DNA from 2 places in the Curtobacterium sp. RM9 genome. Region 2 is predicted to be linked to the other one. Evidence: predicted binding sites of a transcription regulator. Region 2 holds the regulator's gene; the other holds the start of a gene.

Region 1 (5,765 bases), 400 kb from region 2:
GTGGCGGTCGAGCACGGTCCGGACCGCGGTGTCGACCGATGCCTGGTCGGCGGTGTCCATGGCGACGCCGGTGTCGTCGTCGCCCGCACGTCGGGAGGCCACCACGACCGTCGCTCCCTCTCGCTCGAGGGTCTGGGCGACCGCCGACCCGATGTAGCCCTGTCCGCCGACGACGAGGGCGACGCGGCCCGTGAGTTCGAGGTCCATGCAGCCGACGCTACGCCCGACGTGCCCCGCGACGACCGCGTGATCCGGACACCACGACCGCGTGATCCGTCCACTCCGGACGGCCGCCCAGTGCGCGCGGACGACCGTCGGCGACGACGCAGCAACCGATCTGGAGAGGGGCACCATGACGGACCAGCAGCAGCCGCCGGGGAGTGACCGCGAGCTCACACCGACCGCCGACCACGGCGAGGAGTCGTACCACGGCTCGGGCAAGCTCACCGGCAAGCGGGCCGTGATCACGGGTGGTGACAGCGGGATCGGCAAGGCCGTGGCCATCGCCTTCGCCCGCGAGGGCGCCGACGTCCTGATCAGCTACCTCCCCGAGGAGGAGGACGACGCGCAGGACACGAAGCGCTGGATCGAGGAGGCGGGCCGGAAGGCCGTGCTCCTGCCCGGTGACGTGAGCGACCCGGCGTACTGCCGTTCGGTGATCGCCACCGCGGTCGAGCAGCTCGGCGGCCTCGACGTCCTCGTGAACAACGCCGCGTACCAGATGACCCACGAGACGATCGAGGAGATCAGCGACGAGGAGTGGGACCACACCCTCGCCACGAACCTCAGCGCCTACTTCCACCTCGTGAAGGCCGCCCTGCCGCACCTCGGCCCGGGCGCCTCGATCATCGGTTCCAGCTCGGTGAACTCCGACAACCCGAAGCCGAACCTCGCGCCCTACGACGTGACGAAGGCGGGTGTGGCCAACTTCTCCGCCGCCCTCGCACAGCTGCTCGGCGAACGCGGCATCCGGGTGAACAGCGTGGCACCGGGGCCGATCTGGACGCCGCTCATCCCCTCGACGATGCCGCCGGAGGAGGTCGAGCAGTTCGGCACGCAGTCGCCGCTCGGCCGTGCCGGACAGCCGGCGGAACTCGCTCCCGTGTACGTGCTGCTCGCCAGCGACGACGGCAGCTACGTCTCGGGAGCGCGCATCGCGGTCACCGGCGGCACCCCGATCCTCTGACCGACCGAACCGAACGCAAGGAGAACGATTTGTACTTCCACAAGCAGGAACTCCAGTTCAAGGCCACCCCGGACAAGCCCGACGCGATCTACGCCCGCAAGCTGCAGGAGGTGCTCGGCGGCCAGTACGGCGAGATCTCCGTCGCGCTGCAGTACCAGTTCCAGGCGTGGAACATGCACATCCCGGGCAAGTACCGGGACATGGTGTTCGGCATCGGTGCCGAGGAGATGGGCCACGTCGAGATGCTCGCGACGATGATCGCGCAGCTGCTCGAGAAGAGCCCGCTCGGCATCACCGAGGACGCGCTGCAGGACGACCCCACCGTGGCCGCGATCGTCGGTGGGACCGACGTGCAGCACGCCATCGTCGCCGGTGCCGGCGCGCGCCCCGTCGACAGCAACGGCAACCCGTGGCAGGGCTCGTACATCACCGCATCGGGCAACCTGCTCGCCGACTTCACGGCGAACGAGAACGCCGAGATGCAGGGCCGCGTGCAGGCCGCCCGGCTCTACCACATGACCGATGACCACGGCGTGCGGGACCTGCTGTCCTTCCTCATCGCACGCGACACCATGCACCAGAACATGTGGGCTACCGCCGCCGCCGAGCTGCGCGAGAAGGGCGTCGAGGGCTTCCCGGTGCCGAGCAACTTCCCGCAGTCGAAGGAGAACCAGGAGGTCAACTACCAGTACCTCAACTTCTCCGACGGCGCCGCCGCTGCCGACGGGCCCTGGGCCAGCGGGCCCTCGTTCGACGGCAAGGGCGAGTACTCGTACCACGACGGCCCCACCACCTCGGTGCCGATGCCGCCGCCCACGCACCCCGATGTCCGGCTCTACGGCACGACCGAGATCCCGAACGTCGTCGAGAAGACCGCCGGGCTCGTGCAGGACAAGCTCAACAAGGAGTGACCACACGACGAGGGCCCGGTGCGTGCTGCACCGGGCCCTCGTCGTGTCCGTCAGGTGTTCGTGTCGTACCGGCTCGTGTCCGCCCGTGTGGCGTTCCGTCCGACCACCAGCAGGACCGCCACCGGCGTCAGTGCTCGGTCGCGCCGGAGCCGACCGCGAGCTGCTCTGATCCGCCGCCGACCGCGACCGCGATCTTGCGCGGCTTCGCGGACTCCTTGACCGGGATCGTGATGCTCAGCACGCCGTTGTCGTAGGCCGCCGTGATGCGCGCGGCGTCGAGGCCCTCGCCGAGGGTGAGCTGCCGGACGAACGATCCGGGCTGCCGCTCACGCGTGAGCCACTGCGAGCCCTCGGGGGCACCGAGGGTCCGCTCGGCGCGGATCGTCAGGACGGAGCCGTCCACGTCGATGTCGACCGAACCCGGGTCGATGCCGGGCAGGTCGACGTCGAGGACGTAGTGGTCACCCGTGCGGTACAGGTCCATCGGCATCGACCGCGGGCCGGAGCCGCCGAGGAGGGACCCCGCGAGACGGTCCAGCTCGCGGAACGGGTCGAAGTTCATCGTCATCGAAATCAACTCCTTCGTGGTTCTCGTTGAGTCCCCTCGACTCAACTGCTTCTGTTGTAGCACCGCGGCTGGCACTCGACCCCAACGAGTGCCAGAAAACCGCTCAGAAGACCCTGAGAACGGCACGGTCCGATCGGCGGGGCTCAGCTCACCTGACCGGACCGTGCGCCGGACCACAGGTCGACGTCCAGCACCCCCACCGAGTGCTCGTCGATGCGCCGCAGCTCGTCGTCCGTGAAGGTCAGGTTGCCGAGCGCGGCCACGTTCTGCTCGAGCTGCTCCACGCGCGAGGCCCCGATCACGAGCGACGTCACCCGCTCGTCGCGCAGCGCCCACGCGAGCGCGAGCTGCGCCAGGCTCTGCCCGCGCTCCGACGCGATGTCGTTCAGCGCTCGGAGGTGCTCGACGACCTCGTCCGTGAGGGTCCCGGCGTCGAGGGACTTGCCCGCGGCGGCACGCGAGTCCGACGGCACACCGTCGAGGTACCGTCCGGTGAGCAGGCCCTGCGCCAGGGCGGTGAAGCCGATGACGCCGAAGCCGACCTCGCCAGCGGCGTCCAGGAGCCCCTCGGTCTCGATCCAGCGGTTCAGCATCGAGTACGAGGGCTGGTGGATGAGCAGCGGGGTGCCGAGGTCGCGCAGGATCGCCGCGGCCTGGCGGGAGCGCTCGGCGTCGTACGACGAGATGCCGACGTAGAGCGCCTTGCCCTGCTGGACGGCGGTGTGCAGCGCGCCCATGGTCTCCTCGAGCGGGGTCGAGGCGTCGAGTCGGTGCGAGTAGAAGACGTCCACGTAGTCGAGGCCCGTGCGCTGCAGGGACTGGTCGAGCGAGGCGAGCACGTACTTCCGCGAGCCACCGCCCTGTCCGTACGGGCCGGGCCACATGTCCCAGCCGGCCTTCGTCGAGACGACCATCTCGTCGCGGTAGGGCCGGAAGTCCTCGCGCATGAGGCGGCCGAAGTTCACCTCGGCGGCGCCGTAGGGCGGGCCGTAGTTGTTCGCGAGGTCGTGGTGCGTGATGCCGAGGTCGAACGCCCGGCGGCTGATCGCCCGCTGCGTCTCGAACGGCTTGTCGTCGCCGAAGTTGTGCCAGTACCCGAGCGAGAGCAGCGGGAGGTCCAGGCCGGAGCGGCCGGTCCGCCGGTAGGGCATGGCGTCGTAGCGGTCGTCGGCAGCGATGTAGGTCATCAGGGGAGTCTCCTCGTCGTCGGGGTGCTCCCCATCCTGCCGGGCGGCCGACCACGCGAAACGTACAGAACGCAAAAGGTTCGTTGCGCTGATCGTTCACGTTGTGAAATAGTCCGAGCGTCCGCAGGGGACGCAACGAAGCAGGAAGGCGGGATCGTCATGCACAGCACGTACTCGGGGATGGCCCGTCAGGCACGACTCGGTGGGTCGCACACCCGCCACGGCCTCACTGATCCCGCCGTGATCGACGCCTACGTCGAGCGTCGCATCGAGGACCCGTCGCTCCTCTCGCGTCGCGTGGAGCCGTCGTACGCCGACTTCTTCACGGTCCCCACGGTCTAGCCACCGCCCCGCACGCCCGTTCCCATCAGTCAGAGAGCACACTCGACCACATGCCGTTGACCGTCGTCCGCCGTGAGCACATGCACCTCTACGCCCGCGAGCCGCGGTCACGTGCCGCAAAGGTCGCGGTGGACTCCCTCCTCCGGCTCCAGCACGCCGAGGAGCAGCAGCTCGAGCAGGCCCGGACCGAGAGCGGTCTGTCGAAGAACGAGTTCCTCGCGATCCGTTACCTGCTGCAGGCGCACCGGGACGGGCGGTCGATGGGGCCGAAGGACCTCGCGGTCATGCTCACGGTGTCGAACGCCTCGGTGACGAAGATCGTCGACGGACTCGTCGCCAAGGGCGACCTCGTCCGGGTTCCACACCCGACCGACCGCCGCGCGCAGGTGCTCGAGCCCACCGTGCAGGCGGCCCGCAAGATCGACGAGTCCTACGCCCGCTTCCACGAGGCCGTGGTCGAGGTCATGGACCGGCTCAGCGCCGAGGACAACGCGGTCCTCACGCGCTGCCTCGACCAGATCACGGACGCCCTGACCGCCGGCGCGCCGGCTCCGGTCGACGAGTACACCGTCGACGAGGACGCGACCGCGCGCGCCTGACGGACGCGGCGGCCTGGAGGCGCACCGCGCTCCGCCCGGGCACCTGACGGACCGCAGGCGGTCCCGACCAGGGCGCCCCGCGCCTCCCGTGCGCCCCTGCGGTCCGCCGGACGGGTGGAGGTGAAAACCTTCCAGCGGTAAGTTGGGGCGCATGACGTTCCCCGCCGACGACGACGCGGCCCCCGCGCCGCGCCGCGGCGGGTACCGGAAAGGCGCCGAACGGCGCGCGCAGATCCTCGACGAGACCATCCGGATGGTCGCCGACCAGGGGGTCGACGCCTCGTCCCTCCGCTCCGTCGCGGACGCCCTCGGCATCACCCACGCCGCGCTCCGCCACTACTTCCCGAGCCGCGACGAACTGCTGCTCGCCGTCTACCGCGAGCACGAGGTGCGGGAGCAGGGCGCCCCGGACCGGATGAAGTCGGCGATCGGAGACATGCGGGAGAGCGCCTCGCGGAACCGCGCGGTCCCCGGTCTCGTGCAGCTCTACACGACCCTCGCGGCCGACGCCGTACAGGAGGGGCACCCCGCGACCCGCGACTTCATGCGCGAACGCTTCACCCGCCTGCGGGCCGAGCTCGCCGAGCTGATCGCCGCCGACCAGGCGGCCGGTCGCATCGCCGCGGACCTCGACCCGGTCGACCTCGCATCGCTGAGCATCGCCGCGTCGGACGGCCTCCAGGTGCAGTGGCTGCTCGACCCCGAGGCGGTCGACGGCGAGCGGGTGCTCCGGCTGCTCGAACGGATCGTGCCGCCGGGGGACTGACCCGCACCGTCGCCTTCCGGACGACGGGGTACGCAGTCCGGCCCGGGGCACAGTGGCCGATCGGTAGAACGGCAGGATGACCGCTTCCTCGCGCACCCCGCTCGGCGTCACGCTCGTCGACGGCGGCGCCAACGTCGCCCTCTTCTCCAGCACCGCCGACCGGGTCGAGTTCTGCACCTTCGACGACGACGGCACCGAGCACCGCA
Region 2 (5,765 bases):
CGGCACCGTGCCGTGGGCGCGCGCTGGGGCATCGACGACACCGTGCGCGAGGCGGCAGCTCTGGCCAAGGCGCTCGCCCTGGTCGGTGGTGCGCCGCAGCGGAGGATCACCGCAGCGGCGAGGACGGGGGCGTTCTGTGGTCGTCTGCACGGGTCGGTCCGGTATCGGGTGTTCGCGCTCTGAGCAAGAGCGTTCGCGCGGTCAGACTGCGCGGGAAGCGGTCACCGTGAACTTCGGGGTCCGCACGACCTCGCGGGTCGTGCCGACCACGCGTTCCAACGTGGGCCGGTACCGCAGGTGCGAGTTCCAGACGCACCACAGTTCTCCTCCGGACTGGAGGATCGTGGCGGCGTTCCGGAACATCGCCTCGGCGGTGTCCGTGGTCACCGTGGTGTCCGCGTGGAACGGCGGGTTGCACAGCACGAGTTGCGCAGAGCCCTCGGCGAGTTCATCGCCGGCGTCGGTGCGGACGACCTGGACGCGGTCCGCCACTCCGTTCGCCACGGCAGTCGCCCGTGTCGATGCAACGGCCATGGCCGACACATCCGTCGCGACGACCTTGATCCTTGGTCGACGTCTCGCGATCGCAGTTGCGATGACCCCGTTGCCGCAGCCGAGGTCCACCGCCGTCCGAGCCGTCGGGACGGCGAGGTCCATCGCCTCGAGCAGCACCCGCGTGCCCTGGTCGAGCGAGGTGCCAGCGAACACCCCGCCGTGCGCGACGAGGGTCATCCCGAGCTCGTCGACGTGCACGGATCGCGGCCACGGGTTCATGGTGTCTGCCCGTACGGCTGCCGCCCGATGTGGATCCTGGGCGATGAGCAGACGTGACTTGCCGCGCCCGCGCGACGCCGTGACCTCGCCGAAGTACCGCCGGAGCACGTCGTTCTGCGACAGGTTCATGTGCTTCGACACCCCGCCGCAGAGCAGCACCACGTCCGGAGCGGCCCATCGTGCGATGGCACGTGCGACCTCGTCGAGTCGGTCGTTCGACTTCGAGAGCCGCAGCAGCACGAGGCGGACGTCGCGGAAAGCGCCCTCGAACGAGTCCGGGTGGTGGAAGCCACGTCGCCCGAAGGTCCCGGCGTTGGCCTCGAGCGCACGCACGCCGACGAGGGAATCCTGCACGACTCGCACGTCCGACGCCCCGTGCACCGTGATCGCGCCGAGGGTGAGGACGCCGTACCGGTCGTCGACCACCGCGACGTCACCTGGCTGCCGGAGCGCGTCCCCGTGGACGTGCGGCGCCTCGTCGAGGATGAAGCGGTCGGTGCCGTCGATCGCGATCAAGTCCGGCGCGTCGGCGACGCGGCGCCGGAAGAGATCGGCGAAGTCGATGGCGGGCATCCGCTCAGGCTAGCCGCTCGTACTCGGACCGTCGTAGGCATCGCGTTCGGAAGCGTCTCAGGCGTTCCTGGCGAGTATTTCAGATGTGAGCGCAGGGGAATCGAGCGCTCCACTCCGCACACATCGAAGGAACCCCGTATGAAACGACCCACTCGTGTCCTGACCGCATCCGGCGTGGCCGCCGCGACGTTCATCGCCGGCCTCGGACTCACCGGGGGAAGCGCCTTCGCCAGCCCGTCGGCGGCAGCGCCGCATGCCTCCGCTCCCACCGCATCGACCTCGACGGCCTCCACGATCACGACGACCGTGCCGGACACGATCGCTGGCACGACCTCCGGCTGGTCCACCTTCACCCTCGGCGTCAACACCCGCGGCAGGGCCACCGTCACCGCCCCGACCGTTACCCGCATCGCCGAGGTGAAGGTCGCCGGCACTGGCGCGCCGGTCCCGTTCACGATCTCCGACGACGGCCGCACCGCCGTCAACGACGACGACAACGCCTTCAACTCGTCCTGGCGCCGCATCCTCGTCCGGCTCGCCGTCGACGCCACCGCCACCGCCGGCACCACCCTCGACGACGGGTCGATCGCCATCGCGAAGAACGGCGCAACCCTCGCCGAGGGCACCCTCGCCGTCCACGTCGGCGCGCCGTCCGCGATCACGACGAGCGTGCCCGACACCGACGCCGGCACCACGTCCGGCTGGTCCACCTTCATCCTCGGCCAGAACGTCCGCGGCAAGGCCACCGTCACCGCCCCGACCGGTACCCGCATCGCCGAGGTGAAGGTCGCCGGCACTGGCGCGACGGTCCCGTTCACGATCTCCGACGACGGCCGCACCGCCGTCAACGACGACGACAACGCCTTCAACTCGTCCTGGCGCCGCATCCTCGTCCGGCTCGCCGTCGACGCCACCGCCACCGCCGGCACCACCCTCGACGACGGCTCCATCACCATCACCAAGAACGGCGCCGTCCTCGCCGAGGGCACCCTCGCCGTCCGCGTCACCGGCTCTGCCGTCGTCCCGGTGACGGCGACCGCCGCGTTCGACCAGGGCGACCCGCTTGCGCCGGCGACCGTCCGCGGCACCGGCACCGACGGCGCCGAGGTCGTCGTCCGCAACGGCGCCGGGGACGAGGTCGGGCGCGCTGAGGTGCATGACGGCGTCTACAGTGTGCCCGTGGCGCCGGAGCACGCGACCCCGGGTGTGAACACGTTCACCGTGGAGCAGGCCGTCGCGGGCGGTGCGACAACGACGGCGTCCACGACGCTCGACTACGGTGCGGCTGCGGCCCCGGCGATCACCTCCCCGGCGGACGGCGCAGAGTCGAAGGACCGGACGATCACGTTCACCGGTACCGGCGCCGCCGGCGCCCGCGTGCAGCTCGGCGACGACGACGGAGCGCTCTCCGAGGTCGCCACGGTGAACGGGGAGGGCCGCTGGACCCTCGAGACGAACCGCATGCTCCTTCCCGCGGAACACCGTGTCCGTGCCGTCCAGACCAGCAAGGGCGGCCTCACCACCGACACCGACGTGACCGTCGATCAGAAGCTCCTCTGGGGCGGCATCCTCTCGCCGAACACCGTGCACGAGGCACGTCCGGAGGTCCACGGCATCGCCACGGCCGGCGCCACGGTGGAGTTCCGGGACGACCAGGGCAACGTCTACGGCACCACGACGGTCGGCCAGGACTACGAGTTCCGGCTGCGCTTCACCCGCGACCTCAAGGTCGGATTCACGCAGCTGGTCCTCGTGCAGCACCTCAACGGTGCGTCGACCTTCGACCTCGTCTCCATGACGTACGAGCCGGGCGCTGAGCCCGGTCCTGGCGACGCACCCGCCGAGAGCGAGATCGTGGCGACCTCCCCGATGAGCGGGTCGACGGTGCCGAGCACGCCCCGATCGATCGCCGGCACAGCGCCGGCAGGTTCGACCGTTGCCCTGGTGCGCGGTCCGGAGCTCCTCGGCACCGGTCTCACGAACGCCGAAGACTGCTTCAAGATCTACGTGTTCGGCGACCTCCAGGAAGGTCGCAACGACATGCAGCTCGTTGTCACGACCCCCGACGGTGAGACGTTCCGGCAGGACTACACACTCACCCTCGATCGCTGACCAGCAGCGGACACGACGAAGCCCCCACGACTCCGTGAGTCGTGGGGGCTTCGTCGCTCGCGGCTCAGCGGGGGCCGCGGTAGAGCACGATCTGCGTGTTCCGCTGCGGCCGCGACCCCGCCTTGAGCGAGATGGCCGCACCGGTCGTCGTGGCGGCGAACACGCGCGCGCCCGGACGGTTGATGAGCTGATCGGCCAGCGCGGTCTCGAGCTCGCTCACCCGGGAGCGCAGCGCGCGGTTCTCGTTCTCGAGTTCCAGCACACGCCGGACGCCCTCGAGCGACACACCCTCGCTGCCGAGGCGCGCGATCTCACGCAGCTGCGCGACGTCGCGCATGGAGTAGCGGCGCGAACCGCCGCGGGTGCGCCCAGGCACGACCAGGCCGAGCCGGTCGTACTGCCGCAGTGTCTGCGGGTGCATCTCGGCGAGCTCAGCCGCCATCGCGATCGCGAAGACGGGCGAGTTCTCGTCCATGTCGGTCATCGAGCGCTCCTTCCGTCGTCCGCGTGGTCCTGGAACCAGTCTGGAGGAACGGTGCGGCTTCCTGACGGAGCCGCACCGTTCCTCCAGGCCGGTGTTGTTGCTGCAGCACGCGCAGCTAGCTGCGCGCCTTTGCGAGGAGGTCCTCGCGCGGGTCCTCGTCCGGAAGTGCGTCGCGCAGGGCCTCGACGGCCTCGCGCTGCTTGTCGGTGAGGTGTGACGGCACCGCGACCTGCACGGTCGCGAGCAGGTCGCCCGTCCCCGTCTTGGTGGTGACGCCACGGCCCTTGACGCGGAGGACGCGACCGGACGGCGTTCCCGGCGCGACCTTCAGCTTGACGGGCTCGCCGCCGAGGGTCGGCACCTGGATCGTCGCACCGAGCGCAGCCTCGACGAACGTCACGGGGACGTCCACACGGAGGTTCTGCCCGTCGCGTTCGAACACGGGGTGTTTCCGAACGGTGACCGTGACGACCAGGTCGCCCGCGTCGCCGCCGTCGGGCGAGGGCTCGCCGCGACCGCGCAGCCGGATCTTCTGCCCGTCTGCGACGCCCGCCGGGATCCGGACGTTGACCGGACGACCGTTGCCCTGCGACAGCTTCACGGTGTCGCCGGTGATGGCCGTGGTGAAGTCGAGGGTCGTCGATGCCGTGACGTCGCGACCCTTGGTCGGACCGCCGAAGCCGCGGAAGCCACCGGAGGGCTGGCCGAAGCCGCCACCAGCGCCCCCGCCGAACATGCCGCCGAGGATGTCCTCGAACCCGCCGCCACCACCCTGGCCGAAGCGGACGCGCTGTCCGCCACCGCCCTGATTGAACATGCCCCCGAAGACGTCCTCGAAGCCGCCCTGGGCACCCGGGCCACCCGCGGTGAAGCGGGCGCCCGAGCCCATGGCGCGGACCTGGTCGTACTCCTGGCGCTGTTCCTTGTCGGAAAGCACCGAGTACGCCTCGCTGATCTCCTTGAAGCGGGCCTCGGCGGCAGCGTCGCCCGGGTTGGAGTCCGGGTGGAACTGCCGCGCGAGCTTCCGGTAGGTCTTCTTCAGCTCAGCGTCGCTCGCCGTCTTGTCGACGCCGAGGACCTTGTAGAAGTCCTTGTCGAACCAGTCCTGACTGGCCATGAATCCCTACCTCCTCCCCGCGATCAGGCCGGGACCGCCACGGCGACCTTGGCCGCACGGAGCACGCGGTCACCGAGCTTGTAGCCCGGCTCGACGACGTCCGCCACGGTCTGGCCGGTGGCACCCGGGGTGGGCAGCTGCACGATCGCCTCGTGCACGTTCGGGTCGAAGGGCTCGCCCTTCTCGCCGATCTGCACGAGCTTGAACTTCTCGAAGCCGCCGCGGATCTTCTGCCCGATGACCTGCATGGGACCCTCGGCGAGGTCGCCGTGGGCCTCGGCACGGGTGAGGTCGTCGAGCGCCGGGAGCAGTGCCCGGACGACCTCGGCGATGACGGCGTCGCGATTCGCCTCACGGTCGCGCTCGACGCGCTTCCGGAAGTTCACCAGCTCGGCCTGCGCGCGGAGCATGTCGGCACGCATCTCGGCGACGAGGTCGCGGTCCGCGGTGGACAGCTTGTCCTCCTGGATGCCGCGAGCGGCGTCGGCGAGGAGCGCTTCGTCCTCCGGTGAGAGGTCGTTCGCTGCGTCGGCCGCGGCGGGGCCGTCCGTCGGGACTTCGACGTCCGGTCCCTCCGCTTCGATGAGGTCCTCGGGCTCGGCTGCGTTCGTGGCGTCACCCTCGACCTGGGGTTCGTCCTCGTTCGGCACGTTGTCCTTGGGGTCCGTCATCGTTACTTCTTGTCCTTGTCGTCCTCGTCGTCCA

The links. The regulator HspR, encoded in region 2, represses chaperone genes until heat shock. The targets are predictions, from matches to a motif close to AAGTTGAGTCNNNNNGACTCAACTT.
Region 1: ACY3FI_RS00320 (Hsp20/alpha crystallin family protein) is a predicted target of HspR. The motif match lies at 2,689-2,713, and genes of this name have one in related genera.

The regions. Positions count from the first base shown of each region.
Region 1 covers NZ_CM143271.1:68,676-74,440, forward strand. The annotation lists gene ACY3FI_RS00305 (SDR family NAD(P)-dependent oxidoreductase) at 1-207, opposite strand, end outside; gene ACY3FI_RS00310 (SDR family oxidoreductase) at 353-1,186, shown strand; gene ACY3FI_RS00315 (manganese catalase) at 1,216-2,097, shown strand; gene ACY3FI_RS00320 (Hsp20/alpha crystallin family protein) at 2,225-2,665, opposite strand; gene mgrA (L-glyceraldehyde 3-phosphate reductase) at 2,809-3,852, opposite strand; gene ACY3FI_RS00330 (hypothetical protein) at 4,012-4,194, shown strand; gene ACY3FI_RS00335 (MarR family winged helix-turn-helix transcriptional regulator) at 4,245-4,793, shown strand; gene ACY3FI_RS00340 (TetR/AcrR family transcriptional regulator) at 4,945-5,559, shown strand; gene glgX (glycogen debranching protein GlgX) at 5,636-5,765, shown strand, end outside.
Region 2 covers NZ_CM143271.1:470,813-476,577, forward strand. The annotation lists gene ACY3FI_RS02305 (glycosyltransferase family 2 protein) at 1-183, shown strand, start outside; gene ACY3FI_RS02310 (class I SAM-dependent methyltransferase) at 202-1,347, opposite strand; gene ACY3FI_RS02315 (autotransporter outer membrane beta-barrel domain-containing protein) at 1,486-3,459, shown strand; gene ACY3FI_RS02320 (heat shock protein transcriptional repressor HspR) at 3,524-3,934, opposite strand; gene ACY3FI_RS02325 (DnaJ C-terminal domain-containing protein) at 4,059-5,060, opposite strand; gene ACY3FI_RS02330 (nucleotide exchange factor GrpE) at 5,084-5,731, opposite strand; gene dnaK (molecular chaperone DnaK) at 5,734-5,765, opposite strand, start outside.